2 regions of the Halanaerobaculum tunisiense genome follow, and region 1 is predicted to be linked to the other one. Evidence: a T-box and tRNA genes for the amino acid it is inferred to sense, from the RefSeq annotation. Region 1 holds a T-box; the other holds one or more tRNA genes.
The links. The T-box of region 1 lies ahead of pheS (phenylalanine--tRNA ligase subunit alpha). A T-box ahead of a tRNA ligase gene usually reads a tRNA of that ligase, here a tRNA-Phe.

Region 1 (10,398 bases):
ACGAGAGATAAATTTACCACATGATATTGTATTTGGTTGTATTATTAGAGATGAGGAAGTATTAATCCCTAAAGGGAATACTAAATTGTTAGAGGGGGATAAAGCATTAATTATTACTCTACCTAAAAAACAAGCTGAAGCCTTTAGTGTATTGTCTGGAGAATAGGAGGATAAGTCATGCGCTATCAAAAAAATTTACAGGAAAGATATATCTTAATTTTTAAATATATTGGGATGTTAACAATGGCTGCTGGAGCTTTTTTATTATTGCCTTTATTGGTATTACCTTTTTATCCGCAGGATATTGTTCATTTACAAGCATTTTTAGTCCCAGCTAGTATATTTTTTAGTTGTGGTTTCTTAAGTTGGAAATTTACTAAACATAAAGAGGAAAGAGTCTCTTTGTCTCTTAAAGAAGGAGGCATTATTGTTTTAATTTCTTGGGTTGTAGCTATTTTTGCTTCTGCTTGGCCCTTTATGCTAGCTGGTAAATTGAACTTTACGCAAGCTATTTTTGAGGCTACTAGTGGGTGGACTACAACTGGCCTATCAGTTATTAATGAGGCAGAAACTTCTCATATTTTTTTATTATGGCGGAGTATTATGCAGTTTTTTGGTGGGGTAGGGCTGATTGTGGTGATGTTATCTTCAGTAATTCATCCTTATGGTTTTGGATTATATAATGCTGAAGGAAGAAGTGATCAGTTATTACCTCACGTTAAGAGGTCTACTAAAGCAATTATGTTAATTTATGCTGGTTATACTTTAGGAGGTATAATTTTATATTGGCTAGCTGGGATGGGATTTTTTGATGCTATTAATCACTCTATAGCAGCTTTGTCTACAGGAGGTTTTTCTACTAAGGTAGATAGTATTGGACACTGGGATAGTCTACCGATAGAATTAGCGACCTGGGTTTTAATGTTATTAGGAACTACTAATTTTGCTACTCATTTTGCGTTGTTGAAAGGGAAATTTAGAATTTTCTTTAAAAATGGTGAAATTAGATTATTAGGTTTATTGATTAGTATTTTTACTCCTATTATTGGTTATTTTTCTGTAGCTAATTTATATACTAACTTACCTGATATGTTAAGAAGAAGTATTTTTGAGGTTATAACTGCTATTTCGACTACTGGTTTTTCCTTGGATACTTTTACTACCTGGAATAGTTTTGGTATTTTAAGTTTGATTTTGTTAATGTTAATTGGTGGAGGGACAGGTTCTACTGCTGGTGGTATTAAACTCTATAGGATTTACTTAATTTTTAAGTCATTATTTTGGGAACTCAAAAGTTATTTTTTACCGCAAAATGCTATGCAAGAAAATTATATCTGGCGTGGAGAGCAGAAGTTGTATGTTAAGTCTGAATATATTCGTGAGACTGCTAATTATATTATGTTATACTTAACTACTTACTTTTTAGGTGTCCTAGTTTATTTAGCTTACGGATATGAATTGTCTGCTGCTATGTTTGAGTTTGCTTCTGCTTTAGGAACAGTCGGCTTATCAGTAGGGATTACAGCAGCTGATGCGCCAGTAGGTATCTTATGGTTAGAAACTTGGGGTATGTTTTTAGGTAGATTAGAATTTTTAGTTATCTTCTTTGCTATTATAAAGATTATTAAAGATGGTAAATATATGATTACAGAATAAGAAGGTAAGGTGTGGTATAAGTATGAAGAAAATATTTAATCTCCATAATTTAAGTTCGGCGCAAATATTATCTTTAGGTTATTTTACGATAATTTTATCCGGAGCTTTACTATTAACTTTGCCCTTAGCGACTACTAATGGACAAGGAATGAACTTTTTAGATGCTGTTTTTACGGCTACTTCAGCTACAGCTGTAACCGGATTGATTGTAGAAAATACAGCTACCTTTTTTACTGTTTTCGGGCAGGTAGTAATTATGTGTTTAATCCAAATTGGTGGTTTAGGAATTATGAGTATGTCTACTTTATTAGCTTTTTTGATTGGGAAGAAGGTAACTCTTAAACATAGGTTGATGATTCAAAAGGATTTAGATCAATTTGGATTATCAGGTATTTTACAGCTGGTTAAGTATGTTGTAGCGGTTACTTTTACAATCGAAGGGACAGGAGCTTTATTCTTATTTGTAAGATTTATTCAGGATATGCCCCTTGGTAAAGCAGTTTATTTTTCTATTTTTCATGCTGTGTCAGCTTTTAATAATGCTGGTTTTGATATCTTTGGTAATAGTTTAGCTAACTTTACTGGTGATATAATTGTTAACTTTACTATTAGTACTTTAATTATTTTAGGTGGGATTGGCTTTGCTGTGATTGCAGAGATTTATGATGGAAAGAGATTTGCGAACTTTTCTTTACAGACTAAACTAGTTCTTAGTGTAACACTGATTTTAATTGCAGTTGGTTTTGTTGGTTCTTTTATCTTAGAGTATTCTAATCCAGCTACTATGGGCGATTTGTCGTTAAAAGATAAACTTGTTTCCTCTTATTTTCTGTCTATAACTCCTAGAACAGCTGGTTTTAATACTTTACCTACTGGTTCGTTGCGGACATCTACTTTATTTTTTGTAATTGTACTGATGTTTATTGGGGCTTCGCCTGGATCAACAGGTGGGGGGATTAAGACTACTACTTTTGGAGCTTTAGGAGCTGTATTATATTCTAGGATTAGTGGTAAAGATGATGTAGAACTTTATAATCGGCGGTTAGGTAGAGAAGTAGTTTTTGACGCTCTATCGATTGCCTTTATTGCTTTGTTATTAGTTGTTTTAGTTACGACTATTTTAACTATTACTGAAGAGGGAGCATTTATTGATCTCTTCTTTGAAGCAGTTTCAGCCTTTGGAACAGTTGGTTTATCAACGGGAGTGACTGGTAACTTATCTAGTATTGGGCGGATAGTAATTATTTTGACTATGTTTGCTGGGCGAGTTGGCCCGTTGACTATTGCGGTAGCTGTAGCAGAGAAGAGAAATAAAGCAAATATTAGGTATCCTAAAGAGAAGATCTTAGTAGGTTAAATTTAATAAGGAGGGAAGGTTGATGAAACAATTTATTGTAATTGGTTTAGGTCGGTTTGGTTCTAGTGTGGCTACTACCTTAGCTGATAAGAATTATGATGTCTTAGCTATTGATATAGATGAGAAAAAGGTGCAAGAAATTTCTAGCGATGTAACTCATGCTGTTCAGGCTGATGCTACTTCCGAGGAAGCTTTAGAAACACTAGGTGTGGCTGAATTTGATATTGCTATTGTAGCTATTGGCTCTAATGTCCATGGTAATATTTTAACTACTTTAGTTTTGAAGGAATTAGGAGTCTCTCATGTTGTAGTTAAGGCTCAGGATAAACTTCATGGTAAATTATTAAGTAAAGTAGGAGCTGATAAAGTAGTTTACCCGGAGCGAGATATGGGAGTTAGAGTAGCAAATAACTTAGTTTCAGCTAATGTATTGGATTATATAGAATTAGCCCCTAATTATAGTATTGCTGAATTAATTGCTTCGGATGAATTGGTGGGAAAGACACTAAAAGAGTTGGATTTAAGGAGTCAATTTGGGGTTAATGTGTTGGCTGTTAAATCAGATGATGATATTAATTTATCCCCGGAAGCAACAGACACAGTTAATGCTAATGATGTACTAGTGGTGATGGGCCAAGAAAGTAGTTTGAAACAGTTAAAGTACTATTAAATTACTATTGTTAGTTAGTGCTAGCTGAGACTTGGATGATCCTACAAGTTTCACAGAAACTTTTTGTAATAAAAAGCATCCGCACATAACACACGACACACGGCTGAAAAATAAATAATCCCACCTGGAGGTTATAATATTGACGTATCTAGTTTATATTAATGATACAAGCAATTAACCTGGGGGTGGGAATAATTTTTTCTGTAACTAAGTCTTTGTCGCCAGCCAGGTTTTTGGTGTTAGGGTATTTAATATTGATTATTTTAGGGACTATTTTATTGTCTCTTCCTTGGGCTACAGTAGCAAATCAAGGTCTTAGTACAATCGATGCTCTATTTACAGCTACTTCAGCAACGGCGGTGACAGGATTGATTGTAGTTAATACTGCTCATGATTTATCCCTTTTTGGGCAGTTAGTAGTTTTAGTTTTGATCCAAATTGGTGGTTTAGGTTTGATGACTAGTTCTACTCTGGTAGTTTTATTACTAGGTAGAAAGATTAGTTTTAAAGAACGGATTATTGTTAAAGAAGAGATAAATCACTTTGATTTTTCTGGATTGCTTAGGGTAGTTAAGTACATAATTAGCTTGACTTTAGGTATTGAATTGCTAGGGGCAGTTTTATTATTCTTCCGGTTTAATTCTTTATTTTCTGTAGGGAAGGCAATTTATTTTGCTATTTTTCATGCTATTTCTGCTTTTTGTAATGCTGGTTTTGATCTTTTTGGGACTAGTTTAGAAGGATTTGTAACTGATCCTTATACTAATTTAGTAATTACCACTTTATTTATTATAGGCGGGATTGGATTTGCAGTACTTGCTGATATATATCATAAACGAGAGTTTAGTCCTTTAACTTTACATAGTAAGTTAGTATTATTGTTGACAGTGATTTTAATCGGAGTAGGAGTCTGTGGTATTTTTCTATTAGAGTTTGCTAATCCTAAAACACTAGGTGATTTGTCTGTAGGTAACAAATTAGTGGCTGCTTATTTTCAAGGTGTTACTCCTCGGACAGCTGGATTTAATACAGTTCCGATTGGTAATTTAACTGCTGGGAGTCTGTTTTTAGTTATTATTCTGATGATTATTGGAGCTTCCCCTGGTTCTACTGGGGGCGGACTAAAGACTACAACTGTAGGGGTTTTGTTATTAACTACTTATTCATTGGTTAGAGGAAAAAAAACTCCGCAACTATTTGGTCGGACTATCCTCCAAAGTACTATTTATAAAGCTTTGGCAGTTACCTTAAGTGGTTTATTGTTTGTAGTCTTAGCTAGTTTAGTTTTGACAGTTACCGAAACAGCTTCTTTTATAAGAATTTTCTTTGAAGCTATCTCAGCTTTTGGGACAGTAGGTTTATCCACAGGGATTACTAGCTCTTTAACTGTAATTGGTAAGTTGGTTGTTGTAGTATTGATGTTTATAGGACGGGTTGGCCCGTTAACTTTAGCAGTAGCCTTAGGTGAAAAGGTAGAAACAGATAAGGTTAAGTATCCAGCAGAAGAGATACTAATTGGCTAATAGAGGGGCGAAAGAAATGAAACAGTTTATAATAATTGGTTTAGGTCGGTTTGGTACCGGGGTAGCTAAAGCATTAGCTGGTAAAAATTGTGATGTGTTAGCAGTTGATGTTGATCAGTCTCGGGTGCAAGAAATTAGTAATGAAGTTACTCATGCTGTAGAAGCTGATGCTACTGATGAAGATGCATTACAAGAATTAGGAGTTAATGAGTTTGATATAGGAGTGGTTAGTATTGGGGAGGATATTCAGGCTAATATTTTAACTACTTTATTACTTAAAGAATTAGGAGTTGACCAGGTAGTAACTAAAGCAAATAATCAATTACATGGTAAAGTACTACATAAGGTAGGCGCAGATAAAGTTGTTTATCCGGAGCGAGATATGGGGGTTAGAATTGCGAATAATTTAGTTGACGCTAATATTTTAGAATATATCAAGTTGGCCCCTAATTATAGTGTGATTGAGATGAAACCTAGTCCTAAAATGCATGATCAGAGTTTAAAAGAATTAGAATTAAGAAGTCGCTTCGGAGTTAATGTAATGGCTGTCAAAAGAGAAGATAAAATAGAAGTTTCTCCCCGTGCTAAATTAAAGATTCAACCTGAAGATACTTTAATTGTAGTAGGTAAGAATGAAAATTTAGAAAAGCTAAGAAAGTTTTAAGTTGAATTTGAGGTATCAACTAGGGCATGATATAATAACTTCTGGTATTAAGTGATAGAAAGGAGTTATTAACTAGTGCTAATTTCTAGTTTTACTAATGATAAAATTAAATATTTACGTTCTTTATATCGGAAAAAGTATAGGCGCCAGGAAAAAAAGTTTGTCCTAGAAGGAGTTAGAATTATAGAAGAAGCTATCAAGGAACAGATTGAGATTGGACAAGTTTTTTATTCTGATTACTTGTTACGCAATCAGCGAGGCGAAGAATTATTACATAAGTTAAAACAAGTTAGTCAGCATACTTTTCAGATTACAGATGATTTGTTACAACAAGTAGCTGATACTACTTCTCCGCAAGGAATTTTAGCTATTGTGCAGCAGAGGGATTATCAATTAAATGATATTTTAGCTGGAAATAAACAATTTTTTGTAATAGCAGATCAAGTACAGGATCCAGGAAATTTAGGAACGATTATCCGGACTGCTGATGCAGCAGGTGCTAGTGGGGTAATTACCACTAAAGGAACAGTAAGTTTATATAATCAAAAGGTAATTAGAGCAACTATGGGAGCTTTATTTAGATTTCCAGTTTATCGAACAGAGGATATAATGAAATTGAAAAGAGAGTTACAAGCCAGTGGAGTCCAGTTAGTGGTAGGTGATGTTGAAGCAGAGATGTCTCATTTTGCAGTTGATTATACTCAACCGACAGCGATTGTAGCTGGTAATGAGGGCCAAGGCCCTAGACAAGAATTTATTACTGGGGCAGACAAATTAGTTAAAATACCATTAGCAGAAGCTGCTGAATCTTTAAATGTTGCTATGGCAACAGGAGTTATGTTATACGAAGGAGTTCGGCAAAGAAGAAGTTAACTGAGTAAGTTGTGATTATTAGTTGAGTGTGGTATACTGACGTTAAGTAAATAATAACAGCTAGGAAGGAGTCAAGTAATTTAGCCTATCATCTTCTAGGGAGGAAATATCTTAGACTGCAAATATTTCTCAGATGATGTTAGATGAATTCACTCTGGAGCTACTTAGTTGAATGGAGTAGACTAAGTCGGCACCTACCGTTACTAGGTTAAGCGAGCTTTAGTTAGCTAACTAGGGTGGTACCGCGGAAGTAATCCACTGTCTTTCGTCCTTAGCTGGGGGAGGATAGGTGGATTTTTTGTTTTGGAATAGTAATTTCAGATGTAAAGTAGGTAACTACTGAGTTTAGGGGTTACTTAGACTTAAACTAAAACTTAGTATTTTGCTAAAGGAGGATTGTAAGATGGAAGATAGGCTTAAAAATATTCAACAGGAAGCAACTGATTTAATTAGTGAAGCTTCTAATTTAGACCAATTAGATGAATTGCGAATTAAGTATCTAGGTAAGAAAGGTGAAGTAACTCAGATTTTACGTAATGTAGGGGATTTACCCCCTGAGCAACGACCAGTTATTGGAAAGTTGGCTAATCAAGTTAAAAATCAACTTCAACAGTTGATTGCTGATCGCCAGGAAGAATTAAAAAAGCAAGCTAAGCAAGAACAACTAAGTAAAGAAAAAATTGATGTGACATTACCTGGTAAGGATCCTGAATCTGCTAACCAACATCCTTTAAATATAGTCTTTTCTGAACTTAAAGAAATCTTTTTAGGTTTAGGTTTCCAGATTGCTGAAGGACCTGATGTAGAAACTGATTATTATAACTTTGCTGGGTTAAATTTTCCCGAGAATCATCCAGCTCGAGATATGCAAGATACTTTTTATGTAGGCGAGGATCAGTTATTAAGAACTCATACTTCTTCAGTTCAAGTTAGAACAATGGAGCAGACTGAACCTCCGATAAGAATAATTGCTCCGGGACGAGTTTATCGATCTGATGAAGTTGATGCTACTCATACTCCAGTCTTTCATCAAGTAGAGGGGTTGATGGTTGGTGAAGATATTTCCTTTGCTAATTTAAAGGAGATCTTAATTAGAGTGGTTCATGAATTATTTGGCCAGGAGAGACAGGTTAGATTTAGACCAAGTTATTTTCCTTTTACTGAACCTAGTGCAGAAGTTGATGTTTCTTGTGCTAACTGTAATGGGGCAGGTTGTAGTATTTGTTCTAATACAGGTTGGTTAGAGATTTTAGGTGCTGGTATGGTCCATCCTAATGTACTGGAAATGTCCGATATAGATGCAGAAGAATATACTGGTTTTGCTTTTGGGATTGGTGTCGAGCGAATTGCTATGTTAAAGTATGCTATTGATGATATTCGATTATTATATGAAAATGATATTAGATTCTTGCAACAATTTAAGTAAGAGGGGGACTAAAGATGAAAGTTTCTTATAAGTGGTTACAAAATTATATTGATTTTGATTATACAGCTCAAGAGCTAGCTGATAAGTTAACTATGGCTGGTTTAGAGGTAGAAGGAATTGAATATCAAGGAGAAAATATTAAAGAAATAATAGTAGGCCAGATTCTAGAGATTAATGATCATCAAAATGCAGATAAATTAGCAGTCTGCCAAGTAGATTTAGGAACGGAAGAAGTGCAGATTGTTTGTGGAGCAGATAATATGGAGCAAGGGGATAAAGTCCCTGTTGCACCAGTGGGAACTGTTATGCCCGAAGGAATGAAGATCGAAGAAGTTAAGCTCAGAGGAGTTCAATCCCAAGGAATGATGTGTTCTACCGATGAATTAGAATTAGCTGATGATGGAGTAGATGGATTATTCATTCTACCTGCTGATTTGACAGTAGGTGGGCAATTAATTAGTGAATTAGGTTTAGATGATATTATTATTGAATTTGATTTGACTCCTAATTATAGTCACTGCCTAAGTATAATAGGAGTAGCGAGAGAGATAGCAGCAATTACTGGTGATGATCTTGAGTATCCTGAACCTGAGGTAGAAGAAATTCCAGAAAATATTGCTGATTGGATCAAGCTCCAGATTGATGCTAAAGATCTTTGTTCACGTTATGCTGGGCGAATAATTACTGATTTAGAAGTTAAGGAATCTCCTCTCTGGTTAAAGAATAAATTAGAAGCAGTAGGTATCCAACCAGTTAATAATGTAGTAGATGTAACTAATTTTGTCTTAATGGAGTTAGGTTTACCTTTACATGCTTTTGATTATGAAGAATTAGAAGGACAACAGATAATTGTTAGAAGGGCTCAAGATAATGAAACTTTAGTTACTTTAGATGATGAAGAACGTGATCTTGATTCCGAAATGTTAGTAATTGCTGATAGTGAGCAACCTTCTTGTATAGCTGGAGTAATGGGGGGCGCTAAGAGTGAAGTAACCCAAGAAACAACTACTATATTTTTAGAAGGGGCTAATTTTGATCCAGGTTCAGTGCGTAATACATCTAGTCGATTAGGGATTCATAGTGATGCTTCTCATAGATTTGAGCGAGGAGTTGATATTAATTTAGTAGAGTTGGCCCTAAATAGAGCAGCAGAATTAATTGCTGAGTTAGGGTCAGGTCAGGTACTAGAGGGAATTAAAGATATTTATCCTGAACCAGTAACAGAAGAAGGAATCAAACTAAGACCAGATAGAGTTCGGAAAGTATTAGGAGTTGAGCTGGCCAAGATTGAGATTAAGACTTTATTAGAGAGATTACAGTTTACTGTTGAGGATTTAGGAAAAAATCTATTAGTTAAAGTGCCTACATATCGAGTTGATATTGACCAAGAAATTGATTTAATAGAAGAAGTAGCTAGAACTTATGGTTATAATGAAATTGCAGCTACTAAACTTGAAGCTGAGATTGTCCAGGGCAAGAAGAGTTGGGCGCAGAAATTAGAGGATAAAACACGGGAAATTCTAGCTGATCTTGGTTTGTTTGAAGCTCAGAATTATTCTTTTATCAACCAGAAAGATTTAACTAAATTAGATTTAGCTGAGGCTAGTCCTTTACGGAAAGTAGTTGAGCTTAATAATCCAGTTAGTAAAGAACATACTTTATTGCGGACTACTTTAATTCCTGGGTTGTTAGATAATATTGTTTTAAATGCTAGTCGAAAAGTTAATAATAGTCAATTCTTTGAATTAGGTAAGGTGTTTACTCCTACAGAAGATGATAATTTACCGCAAGAGAATTTAAAGTTGGCCGCAGCAGTAATGAAAGATGATTTAGCTGATAAATGGAATGTTGATGCAGCAGATTTTTTCTACTTAAAAGGAATCCTAGAAGATTATTTCTCTAGCTTAGGGGTTAGGAATTTAGAACTTGAAACTACTCAAATAAGTTATTTACATCCTGGGCGAACTGCTAAAGTAAAAGTTAATAACCAAGAGATAGGTTATATAGGTGAACTTCATCCTGATGTCATAGAAAATTATGATTTGAATAATCGAGTTGTAGTTTGGGAACTTGATTTTGATTTGATAAGCCAAGTAGCTACTCAAAAAAGAGAATATAATCAACTTCCTAAATATCCAGCCTTAATGCGTGATATTGCTTTAGTTGTCAACGAAGAAGCAACTCACCAGCAGATAGAGAATATTATTTATGAAGTAGGAGGAGAAATAT
Region 2 (10,398 bases), on a different contig from region 1:
GTAATAAACATATTCCAAGCACAATCAGAGATATGTTTGGCTAGTTTTGAATTTTTAAGCATACCTTTTATATTCAGGTCCTCTATGACTAAAAGTTGGTTCTCCTTTGTTAGCCTAGTGGACAGTTTATGCAAAAAGTCTTTACGAACATTCTTAATTTCAATATGAACTTTAGCAATTTTCTTTTTAAGTTTATGTCAATTATTGCTACCTTCTTCTTTACGAGCTAATCTCTTTTGAAGTTTGGCTAATTTATCTTCATATTCAGAAAGATGTCTAGGGTTTAATATATGTTCTCCATCAGAAGTAGTTACCTAAATCTAATCCTAACTCCCCTTGATTATTATTAACAACAGTTTTTAGAACCTGCCTAACATTAATTGAAATATAGTATTTACCTGTTCTAGATTTAGAAACTGTAACATTATTAATTTTACCTTTAACCTCTTTAGATTTAGCAAATTTAACCCAAGATAGTTTAGGTAATTTAATTTTATTATTTTTAATCTCAATATTGGTTTAACCACTAGGTTTAATGAATTTTTGTGTTCTATATGATAATCTAGATTTCTTTTTAGATTTAAATTTAGGAAAATTACTTCTACCCTCAAAGAAGTTTTTGAATGCTTTATCTAAATCTTTAAGTGATTGTTGCAATGCAATGCTATCAACTTCTTTTAACCACTCATATTCTTTTTTTAATTGAGGTAGCTGTCTAGAATATTTAGTATATGATTGATACTCACTTTCTTTAGCTTTTGCTAAAAAATCATTGTAAATGAATCTAGAACAACCTATTATCTTATCTATTAATTCTTGCTGTTCGTGATTAGGATAAATTCTAAATTTCTAACTATATCAGTAGGTGCTATTGTTGGTTTAGTTGATAGAAAGATGTGTATATGATCTGGCATTACTTCTAATTCTAAAATTTCATATTGGTATTTATCGCATATATTAGCAATAATATTTTTTAATGATTGTTTTATATCGCCTTTTATTACTTCAAATCTAAATTTAAGACATCATACAAGATGATATTGTATTAAATATTTACAATGACTTAAACTTTTATAGTCATTACTCATTGCTATCCAACCCATATTTTTCTTGTATAGCTCTACGCATTAGGTCTAAATAAGTCAATGTTGTTTCTTCTTCCACAGAGTAGATTCTTACTAAATTTTCAAGTTCATTTTTCCATTCTTCGGGAATAGATCGGCATTCAGCCAGAGGGCAAGTCCATCTGGTTTTCTGTCGATAAAATCTATAACGTGATTTCGTTTCAGATAATTCTACATAACTACCGCTAGCAACTTCATGTTCTAACTCGTGCATTTTCTCTTCATTTGCGAATATGGGTTTAAAATTATTGTCTTCTTTCTGTATAATAATAAATTAATTATAAAAAAATAATAGTAACTTTTAATGGGAATAGGTGATATAATGTCAATTCATTTTACCTTTGCAATATATACTGGTATTTTAGCTTTAGTGCTTGTTACACTTGTACCCAGAAAGATGATTAGAGAACTAATAATTTATGGTATTATTTTTGGTGCTATTGGGGATTTCTTAGCTGTTTTTATTGTAACTCATCTTTTAGAATGGGGAGGTTACATTAATTATGGCCCATTTGGTTTTAGAGATATACCATTTTTCCCACTATTAGCTTGGGCAATTTGGTTTATAATGTATTTTTACTTTATGCCTGATCACAAGGTATTAAGATATGTTTATATAGTATCAGCAGCTGCTTATTCTGTTTTATTTTCTAATATTTTAGCTAACTTTGATATTTTTAGGTGGAATTTTAGTGAGATAATAATTCCATTCTTTATCTATGTTACGTGGTTTACTGGAAGTGCTTGGGCTAAAGAACAAATTGATCAGGAGGTAGGATAATGGAAAAATCAGAATTGTTTTCGGATCCAATATTACTTGGTTCAATTGCGTGAATAGCGGGCAACATTCCTATATCTTTAATTATGGGTTATTCTGTTAATTTTACGTTTGCTGCTTTATTAGGAGTATTACTTGTATACATTGTTCGATCAACGGGCAATGATTATGAGATTTATAAAGGATTACTTATACCAAATTTCTTAGGATTTCTCCTTCATATTATATTTGGATTAGTTAGCGGTTGGGTTGTTAAGCAGTATGGCAGGGTTTAAGCCAATATAAATTCAGATATAATAATTAATAATATAGTAATGGTACATTGGATACTTCTAGAAAATAAATTTGATTTGCGTTAAACATATTTAAGGAGAAGTATAAATAACAGATCAGTTTTTTAATTTGTTGAAACCAGATTAAAGGATAAGATGTGATTTTAAAATTACAATAATTACGCAACAAACTCACAACAACAATATACCACGTAATATAATATTTTTTAAATTTACCCTTGAAAAATAAAGAGTATAATGGTATAGTATATAAGTGTCGGACAGGATAATTGTCCGGCAGACAAGAGGTCACCGGTTCGATCTCGGTTATCTCTACAATAGAAGTTATTTGGGCCATTAGCTCAGCTGGTAGAGCACTAGACTTTTAATCTGGGTGTCGGAGGTTCGACTCCTCCATGGCTCACCAATAACGCGGGGTAGAGCAGTTGGTAGCTCGTCGGGCTCATAACCCGGAGGCCACTGGTTCGAATCCAGTCCCCGCAACCAAATAAAAAAGTTATTAGTTAAGTTTATTAGGGCGAGATAGCTCAGTTGGTAGAGCAGTGGATTGAAAATCCTCGTGTCCCCGGTTCGAATCCGGGTCTTGCCACCAATTTAGTGCGGGAGTAGCTCAGTTGGCTAGAGCACCAGCCTTCCAAGCTGGGTGTCGCCGGTTCGAGTCCGGTTTCCCGCTCCAAGTTATGTGCTTGTAGCTCAGTTGGATAGAGCAACGGCCTTCTAAGCCGTGGGCCGGGGGTTCGAATCCTCCCAAGCACGCCACATCAATCAATTTACAATGTACAATTGAGAATTGACAATTAAAAGCTAAAATCAATTAAATATCATGGTGGATGTAGCTCAGTTGGTTAGAGCGCAGGATTGTGGCTCCTGAGGCCGTGGGTTCAACTCCCATCATCCACCCCAATTATCTTCACCATATGGTGAAGAATTTTTATTTTTTTGGAGGGTTGAGCAGGAAAAAAATTAAGAGGAAATAATATTATGTAATATAATGGTTATTATAATGTTTACTAGAAATAGTTTAAAAAGGAGGAGCAGAGTGATTAAAAAGAAGAGATTGGGAGATATACTAGTTGAAGCTGGATTTCTTACTGAAGCAGAATTAAGCCAAGCATTAGAAAAGCAACAAGAGACTGATAAAAGATTAGGAATTGTTTTAGAGGAGCTGGGATTAGTAACTGAAGAAAGTGTTATGGAAGCTTTGGAATATCAACTGGGGATTCCTCGGTTAGATTTAAACCAGATAATAATTGATCCAGAAATAATTAATTTGATTTCCAAGTCTTTAGCAGAAAGACATCAAGCAATCCCAGTTAAAAAAGAGGATAATACCTTAACAGTAGCAATGACAGACCCTTTAGATGTATTAGCAATTGATGATATTAGAATTAAGACAGGATATGAGGTTTCGCCAGTTATTTCTAGTAAAGAGGAAATAGAAAATGCTATCAATCAATACTTTGGAGATGATGATATTGTAGAAGAATTTATAGCAGATATTGATTCTACAATGGAAGAAATAGAAGATAGTAATTTAAATACTAGTAATCTGCGTCAAATGGTACAGGATGCACCAGTAGTCAGATTAGTCAATAATATTATTTCTAGAGCAGTTAAAGCTAGAGCCAGTGATATACATATAGAACCGGAAGAAGATCAAGTAAGAATTCGATATAGAATAGATGGTATACTCCATACTGAAATGCAAATTCCTAAACAGACTCTTTCTGCTTTAGTTTCTAGAATTAAAATTATGGCTGAAATGGATATAGCGGAACGCAGAATTCCTCAAGATGGTAGGATTCAAATGAAATTATCCCAGACAAAAATTGATTTAAGAGTTTCTACTCTACCTACAGTTGAAGGAGAAAAAGTTGTTATCAGGATTTTAGATGAAGAAAGTTTAATGTTGGGAATTGATGAATTAGGTTTTTCACCTGAACATAAACCAATTTTTAAAAAGATGATTAGTCAACCTCATGGAATGCTATTGATCACTGGGCCAACTGGTAGTGGAAAAACTACTACTCTTTATTCAGCTTTGAGTTCTATAAATGATGCTGATAAAAATATTATTACCGTTGAAGATCCAGTAGAATATAGATTAGAGGGGATTAATCAAGTTCAAGTTAATCCGCAAGCAGGACTTGAGTTTGCTAATGGATTACGTTCTATACTTCGACAGGATCCTGATATAATAATGATTGGAGAGATTAGAGATAAAGAAACAGCAGAAATTGCTATTCATGCTGCTATGACTGGCCATTTAGTATTAAGCACTCTACATACTAATCAATCAGCTGGGGCATTGACTAGATTAATTAATATGGGAGTAGAACCTTATCTAGTAGCTTCTTCAGTGATGGGAGTTGTAGCCCAAAGATTAGTAAGAAAAATTTGTCCTGATTGTAAGAGAGAAAATGAGGATGAAGTTATTGATTCAGTCTTAGCAGAATATTTACAAGAACAGAATGAGTTTATTGATTATTACGGTTCAGGTTGTAGAAATTGTAATGAGACTGGATATCGAGGCAGAACTGCTATTTTTGAAATATTAGATATTGATTCTGAAATTAAAAAGTTGATAATTGAAAAAGCATCAGCAGCTGAAATCGAAGACATAGCAAAAGAAAAAGGAATGAAGACTCTTACGGATTCTGCTTTCCAAAAGGTAAAGCAAGGGTTAACTACCTTAGAAGAAGCAATGCGAGTTACAAAATTATAGTCAATTAGGAGGAGTTAGGAATGAAGTTGGCGAATTTATTACAGGAAGGGATTAAACTAGGTGCTTCTGATATTCATTTAACAGTAGGAATTGAACCTATGGCTAGGATTAATGGTGATTTACGAAGTATGAATCAGCAAGTCTTAACCGCTGATAAAATTGAAGAATTGGTGGCTGATTTGCTAGCAGATAGAGAAGAAAGATTGGTGCAAGAAGGAGAATTGGATTTTGCCTACCAGTGGAATGATTATAGATTTAGAGTTAATGTTTTTTATCAACAAAATCATCCTGCAGCAGTTTTACGAATCATTCCTAATCAAATTTTAAGTTTGAGTCAATTGGGATTACCAGATAAATTAACAGAAATGGCTCTACAACAAAGAGGATTATTTTTGGTAACCGGGCCAACTGGCAGCGGGAAGTCAACTACCTTAGCTGCAATGATTGATTTAGTTAATGAGCAATCTAGTAAACATATTATTACTTTAGAAGATCCAGTAGAATATGTCCATCAGCATAAACAGAGTATAGTTAATCAACGACAAGTTGGAAGGGATACGCAAGAATTTGCTACTGGTTTAAGAGCTGCTTTACGCCAAGATCCTGATATTATTTTAGTTGGTGAGATGAGAGATTTAGAGACTATATCTACTGCTATTACTGCTGCCGAAACAGGTCATTTAGTTTTAGCTACCTTACATACTAATAGTGCTGCGGAGACTATTGATCGGATTATTAATGTTTTCCCTCCCCACCAGCAGGAACAGATTAGAATTCAATTATCTATGAATCTACAAGGAATTTTAGCCCAACAATTACTTCCTACTATTGATGGATTAGATAGAGTGGCAGCAACTGAATTACTAGTAGCTAATTCAGCAGTCCGGAATCTAATTAGAGAAGGAAAAAACCATCAACTAGAATCAATAATGCAGACGGGGAAAGAAGAAGGAATGCATACTATGGATTATTCTTTACGTGATTTATATACCCAACGTAAAATCAGTAGAGAAGCTGCTTTAGAAAGTGCTGGAGATAAGCAGACATTACAGAACTTAATTTAGGTTACAGGGAGGTGTCCTTATTTCTCCTGTTTTTGATTATAAAGCTAGAGACCAGACGGGGACTTTTGTAGAGGGTACTATAGAGGCTAGAACTAAAAATAGTGCAGTAGATCAATTAAAAGATAGAGGCTATTATTTAACCAAGATTAAGCAACAATCGCAAGGAATAAAGCTCCAAGAGTTATTAAATAAATGGAGAAGAGTCGGCTTAAGAGATTTAAATATTTTTTGTCGTCAGTTTGCAACTATGATTAATTCGGGCTTATCATTAGTTAGGTCATTGAGTATTTTAGAAGAACAGACCTCTAATTCTAAATTACAATCAGCAATCAGTTCAATCCGAGAAGAAGTAGAAAAAGGAAAAAGCTTATCAGAGGCTTTAGAGGAATATGATGATATTTTTCCTCGGTTATTTATTAGTATGGTAAAGGCAGGAGAAGCTGGCGGTATATTGGATAATACATTAGAAGAAATGGCTGATCATTTTGAGCGGGAACGAGAAATTCAACAAAAGGTAACTTCGGCTTTGGTTTATCCAGCAGTAATTAGTTTGTTATCAATTAATGTTGTCTTCTTTTTAGTAACCTTTATTTTACCTACTTTTGTCGAGATGTTTAAAGACTTTAGTATTAAGCTACCACTAACTACTAGGGTTTTGTTAAAACTCAGTCAATTTATGAATAATTATTGGTATTTAGTTTTAGCTTTAATAGTTATATTGGTTTTATTAATTAAATATTACTACCAAACCGGACAAGGAAGAAGAAAAATCGATGGATTGCTATTAAAAGTACCTATTATTGGTGATGTTATTATAAAACTTTCGATTGGTAGATTTAGTAGAACATTAGGAGTTTTATTGGCTAGTGGGGTTTCTATCTTAGAAGGTTTGGAGGTGATAAGCAAACTAGTTAGTAACCAGGTAATTACAGATAAAATTTTAGAAGCTCGGCAGAGTATCAGTCAAGGTCAGAGTATAATTCTACCGTTAGAGAAAAGTAATTTATTTCCTCAAATGTTTGTGCAAATGATTAAAATAGGAGAAGAGACAGGAACTTTAGATCAAATGTTGGAACGAGTAGCTAACTTTTATGACCAAGAAATAGAACATACGTTAGAGCGAGTAGTATCTTTTATTGAGCCAGCAATGTTGTTAATCTTGGGATTAGTAGTAGGGGGAATTGTTACTGCAGTAATGCTACCGTTATTTAATATGATTCAAGGCGTATAGTGATCAGTGACGAGTGACCATCCTCATTACTGAAATTATAGAAAGGAAGTGGAAGAATGTTAAGCAAATTAAAAGAAAAGCTAGCTAGAATAGGGCGCCAGGAAACAGGTTTTACTTTAATTGAATTGATGATTGTGATTGCTGTAATTGGTACGTTAGCCGGAATTGCTATTCCTAAGTTTGGAGGAGTAAGAGATAAAGCAGAGATTGCCTCAGTAAAGAGTACTCTAAGAAGTATTAAATCAGGGTTAGTGATGTACAATGCAGAAAATGGAGAGTATCCTGATGATATTACTGATATTGAAGAGTATGTTGAAGTTGAAGGTGATTATACTATTGATGATGATAGTGATTCTGATTCCGATTATAAAGTAACTAAAGATGTTGATGGTACAACAGTTACCCTTACTTCTGGTGGTATAAGTGTAAGTTCAAATGACTAATTAATAATTGTTAAGCTCAGCACTATTTATGGTGCTGAGTCCTCTATTCTTTAAGGGTTGTAGGTGGTGAGGTTAAATGGAAGATAAGCAATCTAACATTATTTATTTGTTACCACTTAGTTTTATTATTGGGGTTGTACCTTTAATAGTCTTTGCTAAACAGATTAAGCTAGATGGAGTAGTAGTTGATTACTGGTCGAAAGAGATAGATTTCTTTGCTTATTATAAAATGATTGCTTTTTTATTTGCTAGTGCAATAGCTATCGGATTATTTTTAATCTATCTTTATCGGACTAAAAAAATAAAACAGACTTATTACTATCTAGCAATAGAAGTGTATCTAATTTGTATTATGCTATCCACCTACTATTCAGCAGTACCTGAGGTAGCTATTTGGGGCTTTCCAGAGCGGTATGAAGGTGCTTTGGTATTAGTAGGTTATCTGTTAGTCTTATTTATAACGATAAATTTAGTAGACTATGAAAAAGATATTAAGTTTTTATTTACTTCTTTATTCCTTTCAGCAATCATCATATCATTAGTAGGTCTGACTCAATATTTTGGTTTTGATTTGTTTACTACAGTTTTCGGAAAAAAGTTTATTCTACCTACTGAATTATATAATATAATTGATAAAATAAATATTAACTTTGATTCTATTTTTGCTACTCTTTATAATCCCAACTATGTAGGAAGTTATACAGGAATGTTATTAGCTCTAGGAACTGCTTTATATATCTTAGTTACAGATAAGCGAACCAAGATGGTTCTAGGTATTTTGAATCTGCTAATCTTTTCTAATTGGTTTGGTTGTCTGTCTCGAGCTGGTCTAGTTGGTGGAGTAGGTGCTATTAGTTTGTTGTGTTTATTAGTAGGCCAGAAGTTAATTGACAAGTGGAAGTCAATACTTATCTTAGGGATTGGTTTTAGTCTTGTATTTATAATGATGAATTATGTTGGTAATAATCGATTAGTTCAAGAAGTATTTTCTTTCCAGCAGGAGGCCCAAATTGTTACGGGGAAGCAAGCCGAGACTATTAAAGATATAATAATTGACCAAGACCAGTTAACAATCATTACTAACGAGACTAAGTTACAGCTGAAATTATTAGAGAATAATAAATTTTTATTTACAGATAGTAGTGGAGAGAAAATCAGGTATAACTTAACTGAAGAAACGGGAGTAATTAAGCTACAGGATAATAGATACCAAGATTATCAATTTAAAATAAAGCCTAAAAATATATTACATTTCACTTATGGAGCCAAAGAAGTTAACTTTAAAATTATAACTAGTCCTAACAAGGAATTAGGGATTATTGGTTTTGCTAATCAAGTATATAAGACAGACCCGGTTGAAAAGTGGGGGTTTGCAGGATTAGAAAGATTAGGCTCAGGTCGGGGTTATATTTGGTCTAGGTCTTTGCCACTGATAAAAGATACTATTTTAACTGGTTATGGTCCGGATACTTATGCTCTCTATTTTCCCCAGTATGATAATGTAGGTAAGTTAATTACTTTTAATAGTACTAAAGTAATAGTAGATAAGCCTCATAATCTGTATTTACAGGTAGCAATTAATACAGGAGTGATTTCTTTATTAGCACTAGTAACTATTTTAGGGGGGTATTTTTTATCCAGTATTCAGTTATATTGGACTAGCAGATTAGATGATTTTTATAGTAAAGTTGGCGCTGCAGTTTTTGTTGCTTGTTTTGCTTATGCAATAGCTGGCTTATTTAATGATAGCGTGATTGGAGTAGCTCCTGTTTTTTGGGTTTTATTAGGAATAGGGATCAGTACTAATTTGAAAATTAAAGATTTAGAAATAGGTGAGAGTAGTGATTGAAATTTTAATCTTTAGTTTGGGATTAATCATCGGTAGTTTCTTAAATGTAGTAGTTTATCGCTTGCCTGCAGGAGAATCAATTATCTATCCTGGCTCCCATTGTCCAGAGTGTAAAACTAGATTAGCTCCTTTAGATTTGATTCCTGTAATTAGTTTTTTAGCTACCAAAGGTAGATGTCGTTATTGTCAAACTAAAATATCTTATCAGTATCCTCTAGTAGAATTATTAACAGCTTTTCTTTTTTTATTTTTATTAGGAGAATATCAAGTTAGCTTTCAATTAGGAACTTATCTTGTGTTAGTATCTTTATTAATTCCAATTAGTATTATTGATCTCCAAGAGATGATTATTCCTAATCAAATTACTTATGGGGGACTTATATTAGGGTTGGTAAGTAGTATTTATGGGAATTATATCTCTATTATAGAATCTTTATTAGGTTTGTTAATTCCAGCTGGTTTATTATTAGTGATTGCTTTATTAGGTAAAATGGGATTAGGGGATGTTAAATTAGTAGCAATGATTGGAACTTTTCTAGGAGTTAGAGATACACTATTAGTCATCTTTTGTGGCTCTGTAGTAGGTTCAATTATAGGATTAATCCTAATTGGATTAGGAAATAAAAGGGGGACAAGCAAGGTGCCTTTTGGCCCTTTTATTGCTCTGGGGACTATAGTGGTTTTATTATGGAGCGAGGAAATAATTAATTTCTATCTGCAATTGTATTGATATAAAGTGGCACTTTTGTGCCACAGCTATCTGTCGTCTGCTATGTGTCGTGAGCCGAATCAAATTCAAAACCATAGAAACAGTTAACCCCTGACCCCTTAGAACATAAGAATTATAAAGGTTTAGATTTAGAATTTAAGTGTTTTGAATTAGCAGATCCT

Region 2: it encodes a tRNA-Phe, which carries the amino acid that the T-box ahead of pheS (phenylalanine--tRNA ligase subunit alpha) is inferred to sense. The anticodon was not compared.

Annotation. Positions count from the first base shown of each region.
Region 1 covers NZ_BAAHYI010000006.1:151,069-161,466, forward strand. Annotated here, with positions in the region: gene ACYQ3D_RS07410 (potassium channel family protein) at 1-166, shown strand, start outside; gene ACYQ3D_RS07415 (TrkH family potassium uptake protein) at 178-1,656, shown strand; gene ACYQ3D_RS07420 (TrkH family potassium uptake protein) at 1,679-3,013, shown strand; gene ACYQ3D_RS07425 (potassium channel family protein) at 3,036-3,683, shown strand; gene ACYQ3D_RS07430 (TrkH family potassium uptake protein) at 3,938-5,206, shown strand; gene ACYQ3D_RS07435 (potassium channel family protein) at 5,223-5,870, shown strand; gene ACYQ3D_RS07440 (TrmH family RNA methyltransferase) at 5,946-6,743, shown strand; T-box leader at 6,797-7,019, shown strand; gene pheS (phenylalanine--tRNA ligase subunit alpha) at 7,147-8,169, shown strand; gene pheT (phenylalanine--tRNA ligase subunit beta) at 8,184-10,398, shown strand, end outside.
Region 2 covers NZ_BAAHYI010000001.1:310,751-321,148, reverse strand. Annotated here, with positions in the region: partial or broken gene tnpB (IS200/IS605 family element RNA-guided endonuclease TnpB) at 1-840, opposite strand, end outside; gene ACYQ3D_RS01605 (transposase) at 810-965, opposite strand; gene ACYQ3D_RS01600 (hypothetical protein) at 1,081-1,338, opposite strand; gene ACYQ3D_RS01595 (hypothetical protein) at 1,447-1,905, shown strand; tRNA gene ACYQ3D_RS01590 (tRNA-Lys) at 2,526-2,601, shown strand; tRNA gene ACYQ3D_RS01585 (tRNA-Met) at 2,606-2,681, shown strand; tRNA gene ACYQ3D_RS01580 (tRNA-Phe) at 2,712-2,787, shown strand; tRNA gene ACYQ3D_RS01575 (tRNA-Gly) at 2,795-2,871, shown strand; tRNA gene ACYQ3D_RS01570 (tRNA-Arg) at 2,878-2,954, shown strand; tRNA gene ACYQ3D_RS01565 (tRNA-His) at 3,022-3,098, shown strand; gene pilB (type IV-A pilus assembly ATPase PilB) at 3,235-4,920, shown strand; gene ACYQ3D_RS01555 (type IV pilus twitching motility protein PilT) at 4,941-5,984, shown strand; gene ACYQ3D_RS01550 (type II secretion system F family protein) at 6,004-7,215, shown strand; gene ACYQ3D_RS01545 (type IV pilin protein) at 7,272-7,658, shown strand; gene ACYQ3D_RS01540 (O-antigen ligase family protein) at 7,735-9,507, shown strand; gene ACYQ3D_RS01535 (prepilin peptidase) at 9,500-10,237, shown strand.